3 regions of the Simiduia sp. 21SJ11W-1 genome follow, and region 1 is predicted to be linked to each of the others. Evidence: predicted binding sites of a transcription regulator. Region 1 holds the regulator's gene; each other region holds the start of a gene.

Evidence for each region. Region 1 encodes sigma-54, which starts transcription at its own class of promoters, with help from an activator protein. Its sites were predicted from a motif close to TGGCACANNNNTTGCNNT; they were not measured.
Region 2: a site for sigma-54 is predicted at 4,654-4,671, ahead of L1F30_RS01210 (PEP-CTERM sorting domain-containing protein). Genes of this name have one in related genera too.
Region 3: a site for sigma-54 is predicted at 2,160-2,177, ahead of L1F30_RS13890 (PEP-CTERM sorting domain-containing protein). Genes of this name have one in related genera too.

What each region holds. Positions count from the first base shown of each region.
Region 1 is NZ_CP090959.1:1,029,887-1,037,653, reverse strand. Features, by position in the region: gene L1F30_RS04580 (phospholipid-binding protein MlaC) at 1-423, opposite strand, end outside; gene L1F30_RS04575 (KpsF/GutQ family sugar-phosphate isomerase) at 660-1,634, shown strand; gene L1F30_RS04570 (HAD family hydrolase) at 1,702-2,226, shown strand; gene lptC (LPS export ABC transporter periplasmic protein LptC) at 2,279-2,863, shown strand; gene lptA (lipopolysaccharide transport periplasmic protein LptA) at 2,850-3,389, shown strand; gene lptB (LPS export ABC transporter ATP-binding protein) at 3,386-4,111, shown strand; gene L1F30_RS04550 (RNA polymerase factor sigma-54) at 4,301-5,824, shown strand; gene hpf (ribosome hibernation-promoting factor, HPF/YfiA family) at 5,908-6,198, shown strand; gene L1F30_RS04540 (PTS sugar transporter subunit IIA) at 6,203-6,664, shown strand; gene rapZ (RNase adapter RapZ) at 6,678-7,568, shown strand; gene L1F30_RS04530 (HPr family phosphocarrier protein) at 7,571-7,767, shown strand, end outside.
Region 2 is NZ_CP090959.1:250,326-258,092, forward strand. Features, by position in the region: gene L1F30_RS01190 (3-hydroxyacyl-CoA dehydrogenase NAD-binding domain-containing protein) at 1-952, opposite strand, end outside; gene L1F30_RS01195 (acetyl-CoA C-acetyltransferase) at 949-2,172, opposite strand; gene L1F30_RS01200 (histone deacetylase) at 2,321-3,229, shown strand; gene L1F30_RS01205 (alkylphosphonate utilization protein) at 3,273-3,839, shown strand; gene L1F30_RS01210 (PEP-CTERM sorting domain-containing protein) at 3,996-4,589, opposite strand; gene L1F30_RS01215 (aldo/keto reductase) at 4,787-5,575, opposite strand; gene L1F30_RS01220 (FAD-dependent oxidoreductase) at 5,572-6,807, opposite strand; gene waaA (lipid IV(A) 3-deoxy-D-manno-octulosonic acid transferase) at 6,931-7,767, shown strand, end outside.
Region 3 is NZ_CP090959.1:3,176,869-3,184,635, reverse strand. Features, by position in the region: gene L1F30_RS13895 (fumarate hydratase) at 1-1,439, shown strand, start outside; gene L1F30_RS13890 (PEP-CTERM sorting domain-containing protein) at 1,495-2,118, opposite strand; gene L1F30_RS13885 (DUF3192 domain-containing protein) at 2,685-3,059, shown strand; gene L1F30_RS13880 (hypothetical protein) at 3,270-3,641, shown strand; gene L1F30_RS13875 (cupin domain-containing protein) at 3,704-4,177, shown strand; gene can (carbonate dehydratase) at 4,184-4,834, opposite strand; gene sbcB (exodeoxyribonuclease I) at 4,944-6,359, shown strand; gene L1F30_RS13860 (DUF2971 domain-containing protein) at 6,398-7,303, opposite strand; gene L1F30_RS13855 (aspartate carbamoyltransferase) at 7,428-7,767, shown strand, end outside.

The DNA.
Region 1 (7,767 bases):
GGTGGTCACCTCTTGGCGCACCGCCACGCGGTTTTGGCCAGCGGCCTCGGGGGCCAGCGGCGGGATGGCCATTTCGGCCTGCACATAGCCGGTCATGCCTTTGGCGTAGGTGGATACCAGGCTGTCGCGGAATATGCTTTCAAACTTTGCCATCTGCTCGGGCGTGGCCTTTTTGGCTGCAGGCCCCATCACCACCCGCGCAATAAAACCAAAATCCACCACCGGCTCCAAAATGCCTCGCATTTCAGCCAACAGTTTCACGGCCTCTGGGTCTTTTTCAGCATCGTGCTTGTTCACCGCAGCCTTCAGGGAATCTACAACGCCCACCACCACTTCACGCGGGCCAACCTCAGCGGCACCCTGTGCCGATGCGGCAAACAACAAGAAAGCGCCCAACAGCGCACCTAAAATCCGGGAACCCATAGCCAAACCTCTCCTTTTCTTCCAAACCTTACGGTTAAAAACCTGGCAGCATCTGCCCGGTACCGGGCGGCCATTCTACCTTAAGTGCAGAAAAAACCACCGCCTATTTTAAATATTCGCCATTCAGCTACCGGCGTTTTACGCTAGTTTATCGCACGCGGTTTAGCTGACATTCACGAGTAGGCACTATACCATTACGCCCCTTAACCGAATCTGAATCAGTGCGAGTAAGCCCCATGAATCAACACTTTGCCTTTATTGAAGCCGGAAAGCGCACCGTCAAGATTGAGCTCGATGCCATTGCCGCGCTCGACGCACGCATGGATGCCAATTTTGCCCGCGCCTGCCAGCTGATTCTTGCCTGCCAGGGCCGTACCATTGTGACGGGCATGGGCAAATCCGGCCACATCGGCGGCAAGATAGCCGCCACATTGGCCAGCACCGGCACCCCGGCCTTTTTTGTACACCCGGGTGAGGCCAGCCATGGCGACCTGGGCATGGTGACCCGCCAGGATGTGGTCATCGCCATTTCCAATTCCGGCTCATCATCGGAAGTGCTCACGCTGATCCCCTTATTCAAGCGTATGCAAATTCCCATCATCAGCATGACCGGCAACCCCAACTCGCCGCTGGCGCAGGCTGCCGATGTAAACCTGGACATCAGTATTCAGGCCGAGGCCTGCCCGCTGGATTTGGCGCCCACCTCATCGACTACCGTCACCCTGGTGGTGGGCGATGCCTTGGCAGTCGCGCTATTGGAAGCCCGCGGCTTCACCAAAGAAGAATTTGCCTTTTCGCACCCGGGCGGCGCCTTGGGCCGGCGCCTGCTTGTGCGCGCTAGCGATCTGATGCACGCAGGCCAGGAGCTGCCAAAGGTCAGCCCCGATACCTTGCTGTCTACGGCGCTCGTGGAAATGACCCGCAAGGGCTTTGGCATGACGACCGTTGTGGACGAGGCAGATCAATTGATTGGCGTTTTCACCGACGGCGACCTGCGCCGCTGCGTGGATCTAGGGGCGAATCTGGCCACCGCCACCATGGCCCAGGTGATGACGCGCAACCCGCTTACGGTAACCACAGACCTGCTGGCGGCCGAAGCCCTCACCTTGATGGAACAGCGAAAAATTACCGCGCTGGTGGTTGAAGACCACAACAAACACCCCGTAGGCCTGCTGCACATGCACGACATTTTGCGGGCAGGAATCGTTTAGTATTCAGGCGCGCACAACGCCAACCTAAGTTGCAACCCAACATTCATTTTGCATTTCGGACCCACCCATGACTCAAGCACTGGCCTCGGCAAAAAACATCAAACTGCTGCTACTCGATGTAGACGGCGTACTCACCGACGGCAAGCTCTACTTCGACAACCAGGGCAACGAGATGAAAGCCTTCAACACCCAAGATGGCCACGGCATCAAGCTGCTGCAAAAATCGGGGGTACAGGTGGGCATTATTACCGGGCGCAAAAGTGAGTTGGTGGCGCGCCGCGCGGGTGATTTGGGTATAAATATTTTGGTGCAAGGCCGCGAAGATAAATTTGCCGCCCTGCAGGAAATCCTCACAGACCTGCCGCTTGCGCTCGAGCAAATCGCCTTCATGGGTGACGACCATCCGGATCTCACCTGCATGGTAAAAGTGGGCCTGGCCATGACCACCGCCAACGCTCACCCGGATGTGGTAGCCCGCGCCCACTGGCAAAGTGCGCGCAACGGCGGCGAAGGGGCCGTGCGTGAAGCCTGCGATTTCATCATGCAGGCACAAGGCACGCACGCAGCGCTACTGGCTAAATACACAGGCTGAAGCCGGCCACGGCCCGCTCTCACTCAATCCTGGCGCACAAAGGAAAACAGCGTTGGCAAAACTTAAAAAATTACTGCCCGTTATTGTTGCCCTGATCGTGTTCATCTACCTGTTTATGGTGGAGACACCCTCTACACGCCTGTTCGAGCAGCCCCCAAAAGATGCAGAGCAACAGGCACCGGCATTTTTCATGACCGACTTCGTGAGCGTTCATTACGATGAAGCCGGCAAGGTAAGCCGGCGCGTGACCGGCGTGCGCGCCGATCACTACCAACCCGCCGGCAAGGCCAGCAACAAAGATTTCACCCTGGTAGAGCAGCTGCGCGCTGAAATCTATAATCCCGATCAGGCGCCCTGGATTATTGTGGCCGATCGAGCGCGCGCAACCAACAAGGATGACCGGCTTGAACTCACCGGCAACGTACACCTGTTTCAACAGGATCCGGTTGAGGGCACCACGGAACTCTTTACAGAAAAGTTGATCTACTTTACCAAGCGCCAGGTGGCTGAAACGGATCAGCCGGTGAAAATACTTTCGCCCCAAGGCATTACCCACGGCAATGCGCTGAACGCCAATATCAAAACCCAGACTTTTAAACTTACTCGCGGAGTCACAGGCACTTATGAAACACAATAACCCGCGCCGCAGCCACGCCTGGCTCGCCCTTGCCGCCTTGGCCGTGATGGTTACACCATTGGCACAAGCGCTGCCCACCGATCGCGATCAGCCCATTAACATCAAGTCGGACGATTTCGATCTAGATAAAAAAAAGGGCGTTCTAACTTATGTGGGTAACGTCGTCATTGAACAGGGCAGCATCTACATCGAGGCTGAAAAAGCCGTGTTTTACAGCAAGAACAACGAGGTTTACCGCGTGGTAGCCACCGGTGCACCGGCCCACTTTCAACAGCAACCCGAGATCGATAAGCCACTGGTAAAAGCCCGCGGCGAATTACTGGTGTACGAAGTGGGTAATGAAAAGCTCACCATCACAGGCAAAGCCCGCGTAGAGCAAGACGGCTCACTGATCACCGGTGATCAAATCAACTACAACATTCACCTGGCCACCGTTGAGGCCGGCCGCCGTACCGATAGCAAGGAGCGGGTCAACGTTATTCTGCAGCCTCAAAAGCGCACGCCCGCGGAGCAAAAAGACCAATGAGCCAGTTGCAAGCACTGAACCTGGCCAAGAGCTACAAGGGCCGCCGGGTAGTAATCGACGTATCGATGGAGGTAAACAGCGGCCAGATAGTGGGCCTCTTGGGCCCCAATGGCGCCGGCAAAACCACTTGCTTTTACATGATTGCGGGCCTGGTAGAAAGCGATGCCGGGCGCGTGAGCATCGACGATCAGGACTTAACCCCCCTGCCCATTCACGGGCGCGCACGGGCGGGCATCGGCTATCTTCCGCAAGAGGCCTCGGTATTTCGCAAACTCACCGTGGCCAACAATATTCTTGCCATTCTGGAAACCCGCAAAGAGCTCAACCGCAAACAGCGCTTAGCGCGCATGGAAGATTTGCTGGAAGAGTTTCACATTACCCACATCCGCGACAGCCTGGGCATGGCGCTGTCGGGCGGCGAACGCCGTCGGGTGGAAATTGCCCGGGCCCTGGCCACCGAGCCACGGTTTATTTTGCTGGATGAACCCTTCGCCGGAGTCGACCCCATTTCCGTGGGCGATATCAAAGGCATCATCAAGCACCTTAAAGATCGCGGCATCGGCGTACTGATTACCGACCACAATGTACGCGAAACCCTCAGCATCTGCGAAAAGGCCTACATCGTTAGCGAAGGCCACATTATTGCCGAGGGCGATGCCAGCACGGTGCTCGCCAACCAGCGGGTACGCGAGGTGTACCTAGGCGACCAGTTCACCCTCTAGGCCTGCACATCACCGCACTGGCGCGCAGAACAACAACGCTTTACGCGCCAACCTTAAATCACCCATAAAGGCATGGTGCTTGCTTGTCAATATTGCCTCGCTATTGCCGGATGACTACACTTAGGTTGCGCCCGCTGGAGTTAAGGCCACGTTTTGGGCAGCAACCAAGAGGATGTAAGTCATTACCCCATGAAGCCATCTCTACAGCTAAAACTCGGTCAGCAGCTGACCATGACGCCGCAGTTGCAACAGGCCATCCGGCTGCTGCAATTGTCGACACTGGACTTACAGGCCGAAATCCAGGAGGCGCTGGAATCCAACCCTATGCTCGAGATGGCAGACGGCGATGACACAGGCGCCGATAACGCCGCAGACCACCCAGACAACAGCCAATCTGCCCAGCCAGACGGCAAAGACGCAAACGACAACGCCCCGGATACCCCCGCAACCGACACCACCAGCGACACCTCGATGGATGCCGACTGGAATAACGACATTCCAGACGACCTGCCGGTAGATACCAACTGGGACGACATCTACACCTCGGGCCCCGCCAGCGCAGGCCCGGCATCGGACGACGATCGCGACTACGAGCGCGACGACAGCGGCGGCGAAACCCTGCAAGAACATTTGCTGTGGCAGCTCAACCTCACGCCCATGTCTGATCGTGATCGGGTGATTGCCATGGCCATCATCGATGCCATAGAGCCCAGCGGGCTGTTGGCCTCACCTCTGGAAGAAATAACCGAGGGCCTGGGCCAAGACGCCGATCTGCAAGATGACCCCCTCGAACACGATGAAGTACTGGCGGTGCTGCACCGGCTGCAACAATTCGACCCGCCAGGCGTTGGCGGTCAGGATTTATCGGAATGCCTGCTGATTCAGTTGCGCACACTACCGGCCACTACACCTTTTCTGGATGCTGCTAAACTGATTGTTAAGGATCACTTGGCCCTGCTAGGCAGCCGCGATTACAAGCAACTCATGCGCCGCTGTAAGCTCAAGGAATCAGAGCTTGCCGAAACCATCGGGCTGATCCAAACCCTTAACCCGCGCCCGGGCGAGAGTATCAGCCGGGCTGAAACCGAGTATGTCGTCCCGGATGTCTTTGTCAGCAAAAAACAGGATCGGTGGCTAGTGGAGCTCAATCCAGATATCGCGCCCAAGATCCGTATCAACTCAGGCTACGCGTCGCTGGTAAAGCGCGCCGACACCAGCAAAGATAACAACTTCCTGCGCGATAACCTGCAAGAGGCCCGCTGGTTTTTAAAGAGCCTGCAAAGCCGCAACGAAACATTACTCAAGGTGGCCAGCTGCATTGTTGAAAAACAGGTGGGCTTTTTCGAACACGGCCCGGAAGCCATGAAACCCATGGTGCTGCACGACATCGCCGAAGAAGTTGGCATGCATGAATCCACCATATCCCGGGTGACTACGCAAAAGTACATGCACACCCCCCAGGGCATTTACGAACTCAAGTATTTCTTCTCAAGCCACGTGAGCACAGACTCAGGCGGCGAGTGTTCCTCAACGGCAATTCGCGCCATCATCAAGAAGCTGGTGGCCGCAGAGAACCCCAAAAAGCCCTTGAGCGACAGCAAAATTACCAAGCTCTTAGAAGAGCAAGGCATTCAGGTGGCCAGGCGTACCATCGCCAAGTACCGGGAGTCTCTCGGTATCGCGGCCTCGAATGAGCGAAAGCGACTGATTTAGCAAGCGAGTATTGGTGCCCCGCAACGGTATTGCACCAATGCGGGGCGGGTGCAACGCAAACGCAGCGACAAAAGGAGCAGCAAATGCAAATCAACATCAGCGGACACCATCTCGACCTGACCGACGCCATCAAAAGCTATGTCAACACCAAGCTTGAAAAACTCGAACGCCACCACGACCGAATAACCAGCATCAATGCCATTTTGAGTGTTGATAAACAGCGACAAAAGGCAGAAGCTACCGTCCACGTCAGTGGCGCCGAGTTTTTCGCTGACTCTCAGTCCGAAGACCTGTATGCTGCCATCGATCTACTCACCGATAAGCTGGATCGCCAACTTATCAAGCACAAAGAAAAGCTTCGAAGCCACCGTTGAATTTATGCAGTTTGAAAATCTCTTGGCCCCACGCCGTGTGCAACACGGCGTGGATGGCGTCAGCAAAAAGCGCGCGCTGGAAATTCTGGCCGACCTGATCTCTAACGATATCCCCTCCCTCGCCGCCGACGACCTCTTTCGCAGCCTGGTTGCCCGCGAACGCCTGGGCAGCACCGGCCTCGGCCACGGTATCGCCATACCCCACTGCCGGGTTGCCAACTGCGAGGCCACCACCGGTGCGCTGATTACACTGTCTCACTCCATCGACTTCGACGCCATTGACGGCGAACCCGTCGACGTTATTTTCGCACTTCTGGTGCCGGAAGATGCCGATGGCGATCACCTGCAAACACTGGCCAGGCTTGCCGAGCTGTTTCAGCGCGAGGAATTTCGTGAAGAGTTGCGCAGTGCTGGCTCAGACCAGCTGCTCTATAGTAGGGTAGTGCAACACCTCACTGCAGCCTAAGGAATCTGCCACCATGCCCACCGAGCCAAGCACACCGCGATTAATTGTTGTCAGTGGCCGCTCGGGCGCCGGCAAAAGTACAGCGCTACACGTGCTGGAAGACTTAGGCTTCAACTGCATTGACAACCTGCCGCTGCGCCTGCTGCCGGAACTCGTCAAGCAACTGGAGGCAGACCCCACCGACCAGCAATCGTTTGCCATTAGCGTGGATGCCCGAAACGCCTGGCGCGAGCTGACCAAGTTCCCGCAGATTATTGCCCACGCACGCGACAGCGGCATTCACATTGAAGTGATGTTTCTCGATGCGCGCTCGCCCGCGCTGATTCAGCGCTTTAGCGAAAACCGCCGCAAGCACCCCCTCAGTCGCGACGGCGTGGCACTGCGCGATGCCCTTATAAAAGAACGCGAACTGCTACAGCCAGTGGTGGATTTGGCGGATCTTGTGATCGACAGCACCAACTTAACCCTGCACCAGTTGCGCGATCTGGTAAAAGTGCGGGTGCGTCAATCCGATGAAACCACCATGGCACTGCAATTAATGTCTTTTGGCTTCAAGCGCGGCGTGCCCGTGGATGCAGACTTCGTGTTTGACGTGCGCTGCCTGCCCAACCCCTACTGGAAACCCGAGCTGCGCGCGCAAACAGGCCAGGACCAAGGCGTGGCCGACTTCCTGGAGGCACAGGAAGACACAAGCCTCATGCTAGACGACATCTACCAGCACATTCACAAGTGGCTGCCAAGATTCGAGGCCAGCAACCGCAGCTACATGACAGTGTCCATCGGCTGCACCGGCGGCCAGCACCGCTCGGTATACATCGCCGAGCAATTGCACAAAAAACTGATGGCCGACTACCCCAAAGCGCAATTACGTCACCGAGAGTTGGTGGCCAATCACGGGCACTGAGCATGGAACGGCAAATTGAAATCATCAACAAGCTTGGGCTGCACGCCCGGGCGGCGGCAAAAATGGCCACGCTGGCAGCGCGCTTTGGCTGCAAAATACAGGCAGGTGTGGGCGACAAGCGCGTTGATGCCAAAAGCGTGATGTCGCTCATGCTGCTTGCCGCCAGTAAAGGCACCCAGCTCACCCTGGTCACCGAAGG
Region 2 (7,767 bases), 780 kb from region 1:
CGGCCACTTTTTTGATAGGCGCGCGCGCTTCACCGTCGGGCCTGCTGGCGCCGCTTTTTATTTCATTGAGCTGAAACCAGAATGTATTGATGAGGTTTTTACACACCTGCCCCCGGGCCAGCGTCACTATGTGGCGCGATTCAATGCGCGTGGCCGTTTCAAAATCCACTTGTGCGCCCTCAACGGCGCAGGCCAGAATTTTTTCAGCCGCCGGTAAACAGCCGTGGGTTTTTGCGCGCACCATGGCAGGCACTATGGGCAGTGTGCGCGCCAGTGCCGGTTGCGTAGGCGTACCGCCCGGCATTTTGTAGCCCTTTTGATCCCAGGGTTGCTGCACCTCTGGGTGGGTGGCGGCCCAGGCTTCGGCGCGCGCAATGAGGCCGGTGGTGTCTTCCGCAAGTTCGTGAATCAGCCCCGCGGCGAGCGCGGCCTCGGGTGAGAGCTGCTTGCCTTCGGTTAGCAGCGGCAGGGCCGCCTGCAAGCCCAGCAAGCGCACCATGCGGGTTACGCCGCCCGCACCTGGCAACAGGCCCAGGCTCACCTCTGGCAGGCCGATCTTTACCTGCGGCTGATTGAGCGCTACCCGGTGGTGGGCAAACAAGCACATTTCCCAGCCGCCGCCGAGTGCGGCCCCGTTAATGGCGGCCACCACCGGTTTGCCGGCGGTTTCTATTTTGCGCATGCAGGCTTTCATTTGCTCAACCATGTTGAAAAAATCTGCCGCGTTGTCGTCGCAAACGTTGCACAGGGCTTTGAGATCGCCGCCGGCAAAAAAGGTGTCTTTGGCGGAGCAGAGCACGAGCCCGCGCCACTCGCTGGCAAACAGTTCATCGGTCGCTTTTTGGAAATCGTCAGCGAAGGTTTGATCCATTAAATTGGAGCGGCTGTCGGGCCTGTCGAGCAACAGGTGGTGAATGCCGTTTTCGTGTTTAACAAGTTTTACGCTGCTCATTGGCACTCCTCCACGCGTTCAATCACCGTGGCGATGCCCATGCCGCCGCCAACGCATAGGGTGATTAAGCCAAATTGTTTGTCGCGGGCTTCCAGCTCGTCCAGCAGGGTGGCAGTGAGCATGGCGCCGGTGGCACCCAGGGGGTGGCCCATGGCAATGGCGCCGCCGTTGACGTTAATTTTTTCCATGGGTACGGCAAGCTCGCGGGCAAAGCGCATAACCACCGAGGCGAAGGCTTCGTTTACTTCAAACAGGTCTATGTCGTCTGCGGTGAGGCCGGCAATGGCCAGAGCTTTTTGCGCAGCCGGTGCAGGCCCTGTGAGCATTATGGTTGGGTCTGTGCCCACCAGTGCCGTGGCGCGCACCTTCGCGCGTGGCGTTAAGCCCCATTGGCTGGCGGCATTGGCGCTGCCGAGTAATAACACTGCCGCGCCATCCACTATGCCAGAGGAATTGCCGGCGGTGTGCAGGTGATGAATGCGTTCAACTTCCGGGTATTTCGCGCGTGCCACACCGTCAAAGCCCATGGCGCCTATGTCTGCAAAGGAGGGCGTGAGCGCGCCCAGGCTTTCCAGCGATGCATCGGGGCGAATGGTTTCATCCTGGGCGAGCAGGGTAAAGCCGTTGGCATCTGTCACGGGTATGACCGAGCGATTGAACGCGCCTCTGGCCCAGGCAGCAGCAGCCTTGTGGTGCGAGTGCATGGCGAACTCGTCGAGCTGGGTGCGGCTGAAACCCGCCAGGGTGGCGATTAAATCTGCGCCTATACCCTGTGGCATGAAGCCTGTGCGCGCGTTGGTTTCCGGGTCTAGCGCCCAGGCGCCGCCATCGCTGCCCATGGGTACGCGCGACATGGATTCCACACCGCCGGCCACCACCAGGTGCTCCCAACCCGAGCGCACTTTTTGCGCGGCCATGTTGACGGCCTCAAGGCCAGATGCGCAAAAACGATTGAGCGTGACACCTGCCACATCATCGTGCCAACCGGCGGCGAGTGCTGCGGTTTTGGCGATGTCTGCGCCTTGATCGCCTATGGCGGTTACGCAGCCCAGCACTATGTCGTCTACCTGATTGGTGGGGAAACCCCCGTTGCGCGTATGCAAATGGCCGAGCAGTTGCGTGAGCAGGCTGATGGGCTTGACCTCATGCAGCGCGCCGCTCGCTTTGCCGCGCCCACGGGGTGTGCGCAGGGCATCGAAAATAAAAGCGTCTGATGTCATGGCTTGTTCACTTCCTGATGTGTGGCGTGTGGTTTTAACTATAGGCCAGCGCACAGTTGCAATTTAATGACCCTTAGTGACAATGCCAGTGATCGCAGGTCTTGTGCAACGCCGTACACGAGGCAAACCGAGCAACCAAGGAGCCCGCGTGCTGCCGCTTGTTACCCACCCAGCTTACAGCTACCCCTTTCCCGCCAAGCACCGGTTTCCCATGCAGAAATTCGGCTTGCTGCACGCCTATTTGCAAAGCCTGGGCATCGCCACGCGCACCAATACCCTGAGGCCAGGCCGTTGCCAGCCGGGGCTGCTCACCCTGGCACACGATGAGGCCTATGTGGGCCGGTTTGTGAGTGGGCAACTCACCCATGCCGAGGTGCGCCGCATGGGCCTGCCCTGGAGCGAAGGGCTTAAACTTCGCACGTGTATTTCACCGGCCGGCACCTTGCTGGCCGCGCACTATGCGTTGGAATACGGCGTGGCTTGCCACCTGGCCGGCGGCACCCACCACGCGCACCGCGATTTCGCCTCGGGCTTTTGCATCTTTAACGATTTGGCCATAACCGCGCGCGCGATGCTTGCTCACACCCGCGTGCGCAAGGTGCTGATTTTTGATGTAGACGTGCATCAGGGCGATGGCACCGCGCGCATTCTTGAAGGCGATACGCAGGCTTTTACCTGTTCAGTTCACTGCGAAAAAAACTTCCCCGTGCGCAAGGCCGCCAGTGACTTGGATATCAACTTGCCGGTGGCCATGGGCGATGATGCCTACCTCAGTGTGGTGTCGCACACCTTTGCCAAATTGCTGCGTGAAGAGCGCCCGGACTTGGTGCTTTACGACGCCGGTGTTGATGTTTACGCAGACGACCCTCTGGGCTTGTTAAATATTTCAGAGGCGGCCATTGCCGCGCGCGATCGCGATGTATTGCGCCAGGCGCGCGAGGCGGGGGTGCCCATTGCCACTGTTATTGGTGGTGGCTACGACCGCGATCAACAGGCACTGGCGCGCCGCCATGCGCTTTGTGTTGAACAGGCGGCAATGGAGTTTGCGGGCATCTAGCGGCATTGGCTGCTGGTATACTTGCGCTTTTGGGTGGTGTGTTATGTCTGTATTGGTCGCGCTGCAAGCGCGCAGCGACTGTTGTGAATTGTGCAAAGCAACCGAAAACCTGAGCGCGCTGGAAGTGGGCCCGGATGCGGCGGCCAACTCGGATCGCCAAATTCTGGCCTGCGCCACCTGTGCCAACCAATTGGGCGGCAATGAGGCACTCGATGAAAATCACTGGCGGTGCCTGAACGATGCCATGTGGAGCAGCGTGGGTGCCGTGCAAGTGCAGGCCTATCGGCAATTGCAGGTGCTGGCAACGAATGCCCACTGGGCGCAAGAGCTGCTGGATGTGATGTATTTAGCGCCCGAGCTTGAAAGCTGGGCCAAGGCGCAGGCAGCCCAGCAGTCGGTGGTGCACAAAGATTGCCACGGCAATGTGTTAAGCGCCGGCGACAGCGTGACGCTCATCAAAGATTTGCCCGTTAAGGGCGCGAATTTCACCGCCAAGCGCGGCACTGCCGTGCGCGGTATTTCATTGGTGGCCGATAACCCCGAGCACATAGAAGGCAAGGTGGAGGGCCAGCGTATTGTGATCCTCACCCAGTATGTGAAAAAGAATTAAGTGCCCACGCCATTGGGCACGCAACCGCCCAAGACAACCGGCTAAGTCAGCAACCGCTTAATACAGCGGCCGCTTAATCGGCGGGGCTAGCAACGCGCAACTAACAATGAGTCGCTCGCATCTAAATTGCTGCCCGGCCTTTCGGTAATTTACAGCTCAACTGCGCGCGGTTTTGCGGCGCGCAACGGCCAGCATCAAGGCGCCAAAAAGCATTAACAAGGCGCTGTTGGGCTCTGGCAGGTTGGTGACCATTTTAGAGGCGTAAAGGTTTATGTGAGATAAGCCGCCGCCTTTGCCAAACACATTGTGAAAGGCCCAGTCGCCACTGCTGACGCCCTGCTGGATTTCAAATACAAACCACTCGTCTGGCTGGCCGCCGGTGCCGAACTTAAAGCCGAGTGCGGCATCTTCGTAGTGGTTCCAGAAGTCGCTGTCGAAGCTCCAGGTGCCGGTGCTGGATTTGTTGGCGCCGGCCACGATGGAAAAGTTGATATTGAACGGGTCGAAGGGATCGAGCGCTGTGTCTACATCGTCTTTGCTTTTCAATACCCAAGGGTCGCTGGTGGCCAGCAGGAAGGCATCGGTGGCGGGGTTGCCGCTGATGTTGCCGGTGCCTGCGTCCAGGCAGCTCATGGCCTGGGTATCGCTCATAGACATGTAGTTATTGCTGGTGTCAGCACAGTTTATGGGGGTTGCGCTTACCTGCGCGGCCGCCAAAACCAGTGTGCAAGCGACGAGAATCCGTTTCATTTTTCTTGCCTCGCGAATTTGTAGGGTTGCCGAGCTACCGCCGGGTAGCTGTGTCGCCCATTTCAACGCAAAAAGTGTTCCCGAAAAATAAAATCTAATTAATTCAATGGCTTACGCTTTTCTCGCCACTCGACGTTTGGCGCCTATGTTAAGAAAACCGACGTTAAGAAAATCGACGTTAAGAAAATCGGCGCGCGCTAGCACTCTAGCGCCTTGTTCGCACGGGCAAGATTATCGCGCAGGTGCTGCGGGTTGATGGTGCCTACAATGGCGCTGGTAACGCCTGCAGTTTGCAGCACGAAATCCATGCTGGCTTGCACAGGATCCGCGCTTTGGCCGTTGCACAGATGGCCGCTGGCGAGCGCCTTTTTAATGAATACGCCTTTTTGGTGGCTGTGGCAGTAGTCGATAACGGGCCGCTCGGCCTGCTCGTTCAGGTTGTAGGTCACCATCACGCCATCGGCAATTTGTGCAGCCTTTAAACCGCCCTCAACGGTTTTGGTAGACATGCCAAAGGCGCGGATTTTGCCTTCGCGCTTGAGCTCGGCCAGCTGCTCCAGCGCGCCTTCTTGTTCGATAATGTGCAGGTCATCGCCGTTGGAGTGCACCAGCACTATGTCGATTACATCTGTGTTTAGCCGCTGCAGGCTGCGCTCGATGCTGTGGCGTGTGTGGGCTGCGCTGAAATCAAAATGCGATTCGCCGTTGCTGAATTCCTCGCCCACCTTCGAGCAAATAACCCATTGCTGGCGCTGGCCCTTAAGCAGGTGGCCCAGGCGCGTTTCGCTGGTGCCGTAGGCGGGGGCCGTGTCGATTAAATTTACGCCCAGCTCGCGCGCTAAATTAATGAGTGCCAGTGCCTCGGCGTCGCTGGGCAGCTCAAACCCTTTAGGGTATTTCACGCCCTGATTGCGGCCAAGCTTGACGGTGCCAAGGCCAATGGGGCTTACCTCGATACCGGTGGAACCAAAGGGGCGTTGCATCATGATTGTTGTGCCTCGGTGGTGGGGAAGGCGGTATCCCACGGGGTGGGGGCAATGGGGGCGGCCGGCAGAAATGCCACGGGGCTTTGGCGGTGGGCGGGGGCAATGCCGTCTGCCTCAAGTAATTGCAGCAGGCTTGTGGCCATGTTCGGGGCCAGTGTGAGCTTGGTGGGCCAGCCCACCAGTATGTTGCTGGCGCGCCCGTCTGTGCGTTGTGCCCGTGCGGCAAAGGCTTGATCGGGGCGGGCGAAGTTGCGCTGGCGCGGCTCGGCGCGATCAACGCTCAACGTGGCCCATTGCGCCTGGGATAAATCCACCCAAGGCATGAGCTCGGCCAATTCCTGTTGCGCGCGGGCAATCAGTTGGGCCGGGGTGTCTTGCACGCCCTGTTCGGCCAGGCTGCCGCCCAGGTACCACACAGTGGCGCCATCGGCGCAGGGGTGGCTTGAGATGGTGAGCCTTGGGGTTTTATCGGCGCCCAGGCAGTGGCCGTAAAACCTGTAGCCCAAATGGTGCTTAACCATCACCTGTTGCAGCGGGCGCAGTTGCATCCGGGGCTGGCTGCAGCCGGCGGCCGCCAGCAGCTGTTCGTTGCCGCGCCCGGCGGTAAATATCACTCGCCTGGCGTTAATTTGATGGGTTTGCCCCTGGTGTTCGGTAATCACCGAAACGCCCTCCGGGCCCTCGGTCAAACGGCTGTGCGCCCAATCGACTTGCCGGCAGCGGCCTTCGAGGTTGGCCGCCAGCGTTTGGATCACGCTGGGTACGTCTAACACCAGATCTACCAGCTTGTAGAGGTCGAACTTGCGCCCGGCGGCCGCCAGCAGTGGCGGGTAATCTTTCGGCTGCAGGGCATCCACACGCCCGCGCAGTGCCTTGCTGGCAAAAAAGGTGGTAATGCGTGAGGTGACGCTCTGGCTTGCCCACATGTAAAAGTGTTCAGATAACACCCGAGCACCGGTTAAATCCACGTCGCCCTTGCCTGCAAGGCAGGCCGCCCAGTGGGCGGGCATATCGGCAATGGCTTCACTGGCGCCGGTGAGGCTGCCGGTGAGCGCATATTTTACGCCGCCGTGAATCATGCCTTGGGATGCCATGGATTGCTGATCGCCCAGGCCCGACTGCTCCAGCAGCAAGGTGTTGTACCCCGCGCGCATCAGCCGATTGGCCAGCCACAGGCCCGCCACGCCGCCGCCGATGATGAGGGTATCGAAATGGTGTTGCTGCACTGTCATGGGCGCTTCCGTACAAAATTTCGCGAATTATACGGCAAAGGCTCAGGCCCGGCTGCCCCGCCGCCGTGGTGGCAGGCTGCGGCATTCGGTATGCTTGCGCCTTTGTCAGCCACTGCCCCCACTATGATGCGCGCGTTTTACACACTGTTTTTGTATTTGGCCCTGCCGGTGATTGCCCTGCGGCTCTTGTGGCGTGCGCGCCTGGCACCGGCCTACCGGCGGCGCTGGGGCGAGCGCTTTGCCCTGACGGGCGAGCTGCCCGCGGGCCCGGTGATTTGGGTGCACGCTGTGAGCGTGGGCGAAACCCTGGCTGCACTCGACATGATTCGCGCGCTGCAAACCCGCTACCCCGATCACCGGGTGCTGGTTACCACCACCACACCCACCGGTTCCGAACGCGTGCAAAGCGCCTTGGGCACAACCGTATCGCACGTGTATTTGCCCTACGACCTGCCCGATTGCTGGTGGCGGTTTTTCAGCCGCGTGCAGCCTGCGTTGCTAATTGTGATGGAAACCGAGCTTTGGCCCAATTTGCTGGCAGCCTGCGCCGCCCGCCAGGTGCCGGTGTTGCTTGCCAATGCCCGGTTATCCGCCCGCTCTGCGGCCGGTTATGAGCGCTTGGGTGGCCTCACCCGGCCGATGGTTGCGCGGCTGAGCAAAGTGGCGGCCCAACAAGCCCCCGATGCCGAACGCTTTCGCGCACTCGGCGTTGCGCCTGAGAAAATCACCATTACAGGTTCCATCAAATTCGACCTCACCCTCACCGAGGCCCAGCGACGAGCTGCGGCCGTACTGCGCCAGGATTGGGCCCCGCGCGATGAAATACTGTGGCTGGCCGCCAGTACCCACCAAGGTGAAGATGAAATTATTTTGGCCGCCTTTGCCAAGGCCCGCACCCAGTGCCCGGCGCTGCGATTGATTTTGGTGCCGCGCCACCCGGAGCGCTTTGATCGCGTAACT
Region 3 (7,767 bases), 1.8 Mb from region 1:
ATTTCATTCAGGCGGTGCATCAAGCCTACGAGCGCGAGCAGAGCAAGGCCGCGAAAGATGCCATGGCGCAGATACTGATCAATTCGCGCATGTGCGCCACCGGCCACCGCCCGATTTGCCAAGACACAGGCATTGTCTCGGTGTTTTTGAAAATTGGCATGAACGTGCAGTGGCAAGGCGATATGTCGGTGGAAGACATGGTTAACGAAGGTGTGCGCCGTGCCTATAAGCACCCAGATAACGTGCTGCGCGCCTCGGTATTGGCAGACCCAGACGGCGCCCGTAAAAATACCGGCGACAACACCCCGGCCATGATCACCTACAAAGTGGTGCCGGGCGATAAAGTAGAAGTGCACGTGGTGGCCAAAGGCGGCGGTAGTGAAGCCAAAACCAAGTTCGCCATGCTGAACCCCTCGGATTCCATTGTGGACTGGGTGCTCTCGGTGGTACCGCAAATGGGCGCTGGCTGGTGCCCGCCGGGCATTTTGGGCATCGGCATTGGCGGCACCGCCGATAAAGCCATGGCACTGGCCAAAGAATCACTGCTGGAGCCTATCGACATTCAAGAGCTGCAAGCACGTGGAGCTACTAATCGCGCTGAAGAGCTGCGTTTGGAGCTGTTTGAAAAGGTGAACAAGCTGGGCATTGGCGCCCAGGGCCTGGGCGGTTTAACCACTGTGCTCGATATTAAAGTGAAAGACATGCCCACCCACGCCGCCAACAAACCCGTGGCCATTATTCCCAACTGCGCCGCCACCCGTTTAACCAAGTTTGTGTTGGATGGCTCAGGCCCCGTGCACCAAACGCCGCCGTCGCTCGACAACTACCCTGAAATTGCCTGGGAAGTGGGCGACAGCGTACGCCGGGTAAACCTGGATACCGTCACCAAAGAAGATGTGCTCCAGTGGGCGCCGGGTGAAACCATTTTGTTATCTGGCAAAATGCTTACCGGCCGCGATGCCGCCCACAAAAAAATGGTAGATTTAATTGCCAAAGGCGAGCCGCTCCCGGTAGACCTGAAAGGCCGCTTCATCTACTACGTGGGCCCGGTAGACCCGGTGGGCGATGAAGTGGTTGGCCCGGCAGGCCCCACCACTGCCACCCGCATGGATAAATTCACCCGCACCATGCTCGAGCAAACAGGTTTGCTGGGCATGATTGGTAAAGCCGAGCGGGGGCCTGCGGCCATTGAGGCCATACGCGATAACAAAGCCGTCTACCTAATGGCTGTAGGTGGTTCTGCCTACCTCGTATCGAAAGCCATTAAGTCGTCCAAAGTGCTGGGCTTCCCGGAACTTGGCATGGAGGCCATTTACGAGTTTGAAGTAGAAGACATGCCAGTTACCGTCGCGGTAGATACCAACGGCGAATCGGTGCACCTCACCGGCCCGAAAATCTGGCAGGCAAAAATTGAAGAAGGTGTGGTGGAAGTCAAATAATCTCTCACCCATAAAAAAAGCCCGGCAATGCCGGGCTTTTTTTATGGGTGCTGCATTACGCCTTTTTTGCCTGGCGGCGGGCAAAGCCCAAACCGATCAAGCCCAGGCCCAGAATGGCCAGTGAGCCGGGTTCTGGCACGCTGGTGGGAATGTCAATGAATACCATTGAACCGTAACCGCTCTTATCAGACGCTACATAAGTGCCCGTGCGCGCCATGCCGTTCGAGAAAATGGCGGTGGCAGTTGCACCGATAAATTGCGCACCGGTCAGGCCAAAGCCATCTGGGTTGCTGAAGAAATCGGTATCTACGCCAAAGCTGAACATTTCGCCGGCATCAAAGTGATCAAAGGTCACGGTGAGCGTGCTGGTGCCATCGAGTGCCGCGTTGGTGGGGAAGTGGTGACCCACTGCGTCGCCAGAGCCCAAGGTAAGCGGGCTTGAGCTTACACCTGGTGAACTATTGGTTGAGTCAAAAAACGCGGCGATGGGGGTTAGATCCCACGTGAGCGACACAATTTTCTCACCGGCATCCGAGGCATTGAAAAACTGGAATGCATCGTTGCTGCCGAAGGTGGTGCCATCAATAATTTGGCCCATAGCGATGGGGGTGGCGTTAGCCTGTGTGCTTAAGCCAACTGCTGCAGCCATTAACAGGCCCAGGGTTCCTTTTTTAAACATGTTCGTCATCCTTTAGTAGAAAATTAACAAGCACTCGCGTTAAAGCAAGAAGCGCACCAGTTTCCAATGCGGCGCCACAGGCTGAGGATTAGGCGAATTTTGCCCGTGCTTTGCGTTGAGTTTTTGTTAGTTGTCAGAAATGCCGACACAGGGGCGCGTGCAATTGGCGCGCTTTGCTTGATGCCTGCGGCCAAGGTTTCGCAATAGCACGCAGGTGTGGGCAGAATGCAGCATTAATTGCTTGTGCGGGGCTTGAATCAATCATATACCCTTGTAAATCAGTCTTTTTTTGTCAGGTGGTACGTTTGTGCCGCGGCATTTCCGGCGTAGAAATTGCGCGGCGCCTTGTAAACTCATCCAACACCCTCATTGGCATGGTTGCAGCTCAGTGATTAGGTTAGAAAAGTAGCATGCGATGGAATAGCTGCGATTTAAGTTAAGCCGAAAGTGCTGCGTTAAACGGATGGAGATTCGCGTTGAGCCGGCTGTGGTAAAGGTATTTGCCGCAGTACTATGGCTGCCAACTTACAGTGTGAATTGGGGAACTACATAAAATGCACAACTACATGAAATTTAAGCGCTACGTAACGCGGATGTTGGCCATGGTGATGGTGCTGGGTTTGAGCGCCTGTGTCATTAACGTGGGTAAAGACGGTGAATACCACAGCGATTGGGGTAAGCGCGAAGTTAAAAATCGCGATATTATTTCAAGCCTGGTGGTTGATACCCAAGAGGCGCTGGTGCGCGAACAATTGGGTAAGCCGGATTTCAGCGAAGGCTATAGCCGTGCTGATGGCCAGTATCGCGTGTTGTTTTATCGCACGCAGCGCCAACAAGAAGACGGCATTACCACCAAAGACGAGTGCACACCTCTGGTGTTTAAAAACGGCGTGCTGGTTGGTTGGGGTGAACCTTCATACAACGAAATTGTGAAACCCTGAGTATTTATACCCGCGCAATGCGTTAAGTTTTCAGTGTGAAACCGAACGGCCCACGCCCTGGCGTGGGCCGTTTTTATTTCAGGCGTTTGTTCAGCTGCCAGTAAGCTTCGCCCTGCTAGGCTGTTTGAGATTGTGACGCAGGTCGTGCGTTCGAGTGCAACGCTATTGCCAGGCCTGTGAAAATAACTCAGTGTCTAAACGGGAGGCCGTATGGGGGCAGCAACAAGAAATTTATTCATAGATAAGCCCGTAAGTGGCCTCATTGGCGGGCTGTTTTTTGGGCTTTGTGTGTTGGCTGAGCCTGCCCTTGCAGGAAGAGCCGGTTGGTCGCAGGCGGCACTTGTACATTCGCTAGAGCCCACCGCTCAGCGTCGCTATGTGCTGCGCGTGCATTTGGATGAAGCGCACAGCTGTAAATCTGGCCACAGCTATTTTCAGGATTACTCCGCCAACGGCGCAGGTTTTATATTCGACACCCTACTCATGGCCATGGCGCAGGAGTTGCCGGTGCAAGTGCACACCTCTGGCCGGTGCGAGCTCAATGGCTACGCAGAAATTACGGCCGTGCGAATTGCCCGCTAGGGGCTTGGGCATGGTAAATTGCAAAGCCTGTGTGGTGCTTACTAGACCGTGAGGAAGGGTTGATGAACATACTGGCGCTCGGTAAATCTGTGCAAGGGTTTTGGGCTGGCCGACTTTTGGCCGCACTGCTGGCGAGTGGGGCAGGTTTTTCACAGCTTGTTTACGCAGATGAGCAGGCCGCGCCCGTTACAAGGCCCACACCCATAAACCTGCATGCAATCACTCCTTCCACCCGGAATCCCCTGGAGGTGGTGCCTTTGGCCTCAGATGCCAATGCCAGCCAATTTCTGATTTTTATTGCCAATGAGGTGCGCCCGCACAAGCACTTAACCCACACTGAAACCATTTACGTATTGGCCGGGCGCGGTGAAATGCGGGTGGGTGATCAGCGCTTTGTAATTTCAGCTGGTGATTTTGTGCAGGTGCCGGTGGCTGCGGTGCATGGCGTGAAGGTGTTATCTGCAGAGCCACTGAAGGTGCTTTCGGTGCAGGCGCCAGAGTTTACTGGCGCCGACCGGGTGTGGGTAGAAGATTAGCCCAAACTACTTAACAGGTTGGCCGATTTTAAACACGCGGTACTGCTCGGGAATTTGCTCAATACCGGTAATCGGGTCTATCAGGTTTTTCAGCAGGCCATCGCCCACGCCGTAAATCCAGCCGTGCACCGAAAGCGCCTGGCCGCGGGCCCAGGCGTTTTGTACAACGTTGGTGCGGCTTACCTGCTGAACTTGCTGCATGACGTTTAATTCGCACAGGCGATCGACCCGCGCTTGCTGGGTGGGCAGCGTATCAATTTCCTCGCGGTTGGCGTAGTAGATGTCGCGGATGTTGCGAATCCACAGGTCTATCACTCCCAGCTGCTGATTTTGCAAGGACGCCGCCACGCCGCCACAGCCGTAGTGTCCTACCACCATGATATGGTCTACCTTCAGCACTTCTACGGCGTATTGAATGACAGACAGGCAGTTGAGATCGGTGTGCAGCACCACGTTGGCCACATTGCGGTGTACAAACAATTCACCGGGCATCATGCCCACAATCTGGTTGGCGGGCACGCGGCTGTCCGAGCAGCCAATCCACAAGTAATCCGGGTCTTGCTGGTTGGAAAGCTTGGCAAAAAAATCCGGGTCTTCGGCCTTTATCGCTTCGGCCCAACGGTTATTTTTTTCGAATAAAGCGTCTAATTTAGTCATTTTTTTAAGTTGGTTTGGCGAAATTTGGCGAAGTATATATCAACTTAATTGCGCTATCATAGCCTTCCTTGGCACAGTGCCCGCTCGGTAAAACATAAGGAATTTGCGCATGAACAGCCTGTATTGGCACGACTATGAAACCTGGGGCGCAAACCCCGCCGCCGATCGCCCGGCACAATTTGCCGGCGTGCGCACCGATGAGGCGTTAAATATTATGGGTGAGCCGCTCATGATTTACGCGCGCCCCACCGAAGATCTGCTGCCAAGCCCCGAGGCCTGTTTAATTACCGGCATTACGCCCCAGCACGCGGCGCAAGAGGGCGTAAGCGAGCCCGAATTTATTGCCCGCATCCACCAGGAATTCAGCGTGCCCGGCACCTGTGGCGTGGGCTATAACAGCTTGCGTTTTGATGACGAGGTAACGCGCTATACCTTGTTTCGCAATTTTTACGATCCCTACGAGCGGGAGTGGAAAAACGGTAATTCCCGCTGGGATTTAATCGACGTGGTGCGCATGATGTACGCGCTGCGCCCCGAGGGCATGGTGTGGCCAAAACACCCAGATGGTTCGCCCAGTTTCAAGCTGGAAGATTTATCGGCTGCGAACGGGTTGAATCATGAAAGCGCGCACGATGCCCTGTCTGACGTATACGCCACCATCGCGCTGGCAAAGCGCATTCGCGAGCTGCAGCCCAAACTTTATGATTACGCCTACAGCCTGCGGCACAAGCAGGCGGTGCAGGCGCAGTTTGACTGGATTAACAAAAAGCCGTTGCTGCATACCTCATCACGCTTTCCCGCAGCGCAGGGCTGCACGGCCTTGATCATGCCCCTGGCACCCCACCCGGTGAATAAAAATGCGGTGATTGTGTACAACCTTGCGGTAGACCCTGCACCCTTGTTATCGCTGTCTGCCGAAGAAATCGCCGCGCGGGTGTTTGTGAGCGAGGCCGATCTGCCGGCCGGTGCGAGCCGCATTCCGTTGAAACTTGTACACGCCAATAAAAGCCCCATGCTCGCGCCGCTTTCGATGTTAACTGCGCCCGTGGCTGAGCGGCTGCACATAAACCGCGGCGATTGCGAGCGCCATTGGGCGCAGTTAAAAAGTGCAGAGCTGAATGAAAAGCTACGCCAGGTGTTTTCCGGGCGGGAATTTCCGCCGAGTGCAGATCCCGAGCAGCAACTCTACGGCGGCTTCATTCCCAATGAAGATCGCGCGCTCATGACGCGCGTGCGTGAAGCGGCGCCAGAGCAGCTGGCGGCCATCGAATTTAAAGATGCGCGCTTAAATGCCATTTTGCGGCGCTACCGCGCGCGCCACTTTCCCGAGACCTTAACCCCCGATGAGCAGCTGTGGTGGCAAGAGCAGGTGTACGAGCGGCTAACCAATCCGGAGGCGGGTGCCTCTGTGGTGCTGGATGATTTTATTGAAACGCTTGAGCGCCTGCGCGCAAGGCCTGAACTCAGCGAGCGCGACCAAGCCATTGTGGATAGTCTGGAAGCCTATGGTGCCGGGCTGATGTAAATGGTGACGGGCCGGTGTAAACAGCCGGCCCGTTTGCGCTACCTGGTGATGCGATTGAATTCTATGTCGTATTTGCCAGGTGTAGACTTGGCCTGGAATACTTTTGCCTGGCTGTATTTTTCTTGCACCAGGGCGTAGATGTCGCGCATTACTTTCGGATCGGTGAGGGCGCCAAAGTAAACGGCGGTGATATCGCTGCGCTCAAATTTCACATCGTCAAACCAGCTTTGCTCGGGCTTGGCCTCCGGGCCTATTTCATCTTTCACCTGGCGGAAACAGCGCCACTCGTTTTCATGGGCAAAGTTTACGGCTTTGTTGGTGAACTTTTCGAAAAAGTGATCTTGCGCTTTAAAATCCTGGTTGGTGAGTACCACCGCCAGTTGCTCTTGCATGGTGGTGATTTCCGGGCGCTGGGGGCGGTAGGTAACCTGCCGGGGCTTGGTGAGCGAGGTGAACTCGCCGCACTGCATGCGAATGGCAACGCCGCGGTGGTGATCGCCGTAGTGGGTCCAGGCGGCCAGGTTGTCGGGCTTTGCGGTAAAGCTGCACACGCGCAGGGTGCGGCAGAATTTCCGCCAGTCGGCCATGAGGGTGTCGAGCGCTTGCAGGCGGTTATCCACCATTTGCGAGAGCAGCTCACGCAGCACATCCAGCGCTTCATCGGGGGACTGAAAGCGCTCTTCATCGCGCCAGCGGCGAATCACAACCGCCAGCGGCGCGCTCCCGCGGGGTTCGTCTTTGGCAAAGATCATTGCAGTTGCCGCCTGGATGGCGGCATTTAAAATGGATTGCGGGTCGAAATTCAGGGCCGTTAAATGATTCAGCTCGAAGGGGTCGCCGTATAAATTGGGCGCGCTCCAGCGCAAGCTCTGGCTCTCCAATATTTTTGTGGCGGTGGCTACTGAGCAATATTTAACCAGGGTTTCGGGGCTGTGGTTTACCACGCAAGTTCCTCTTCGGCTGGAGTATTGTTTCTTTGGTTCGCTGCGCCCGGCGCACTATAAGCGTAGCGCTTACAGGGCCTGACCGCTAAAATATCGGCGTCTGTTTCCCTGTCTTGAGGTTCGCGTGGATTTTACCGGCTCCCATATTCTCTCTATTGACCAGTTTGAACGCCCCGACATCGAGCGGATCTTCCGCGTGGCCGATGCCATGGAGCCCTACGCCAGCCGCCGGCGGGTAACCCGGGTGCTGGAAGGCGCGATTTTGGGCAATATGTTTTTCGAGCCCAGTACCCGCACGCGGGTGAGCTTCGGCTGCGCCTTTAACCTGCTGGGCGGTGAGGTGCGCGAAACCACGGGCTTTGAAAGCTCGGCCATTGCCAAGGGCGAGTCGCTTTACGATACCGCGCGCGTGCTCTCGGGCTACAGCGATGTAATTTGCATGCGCCACCCGCAAAATGGCTCGG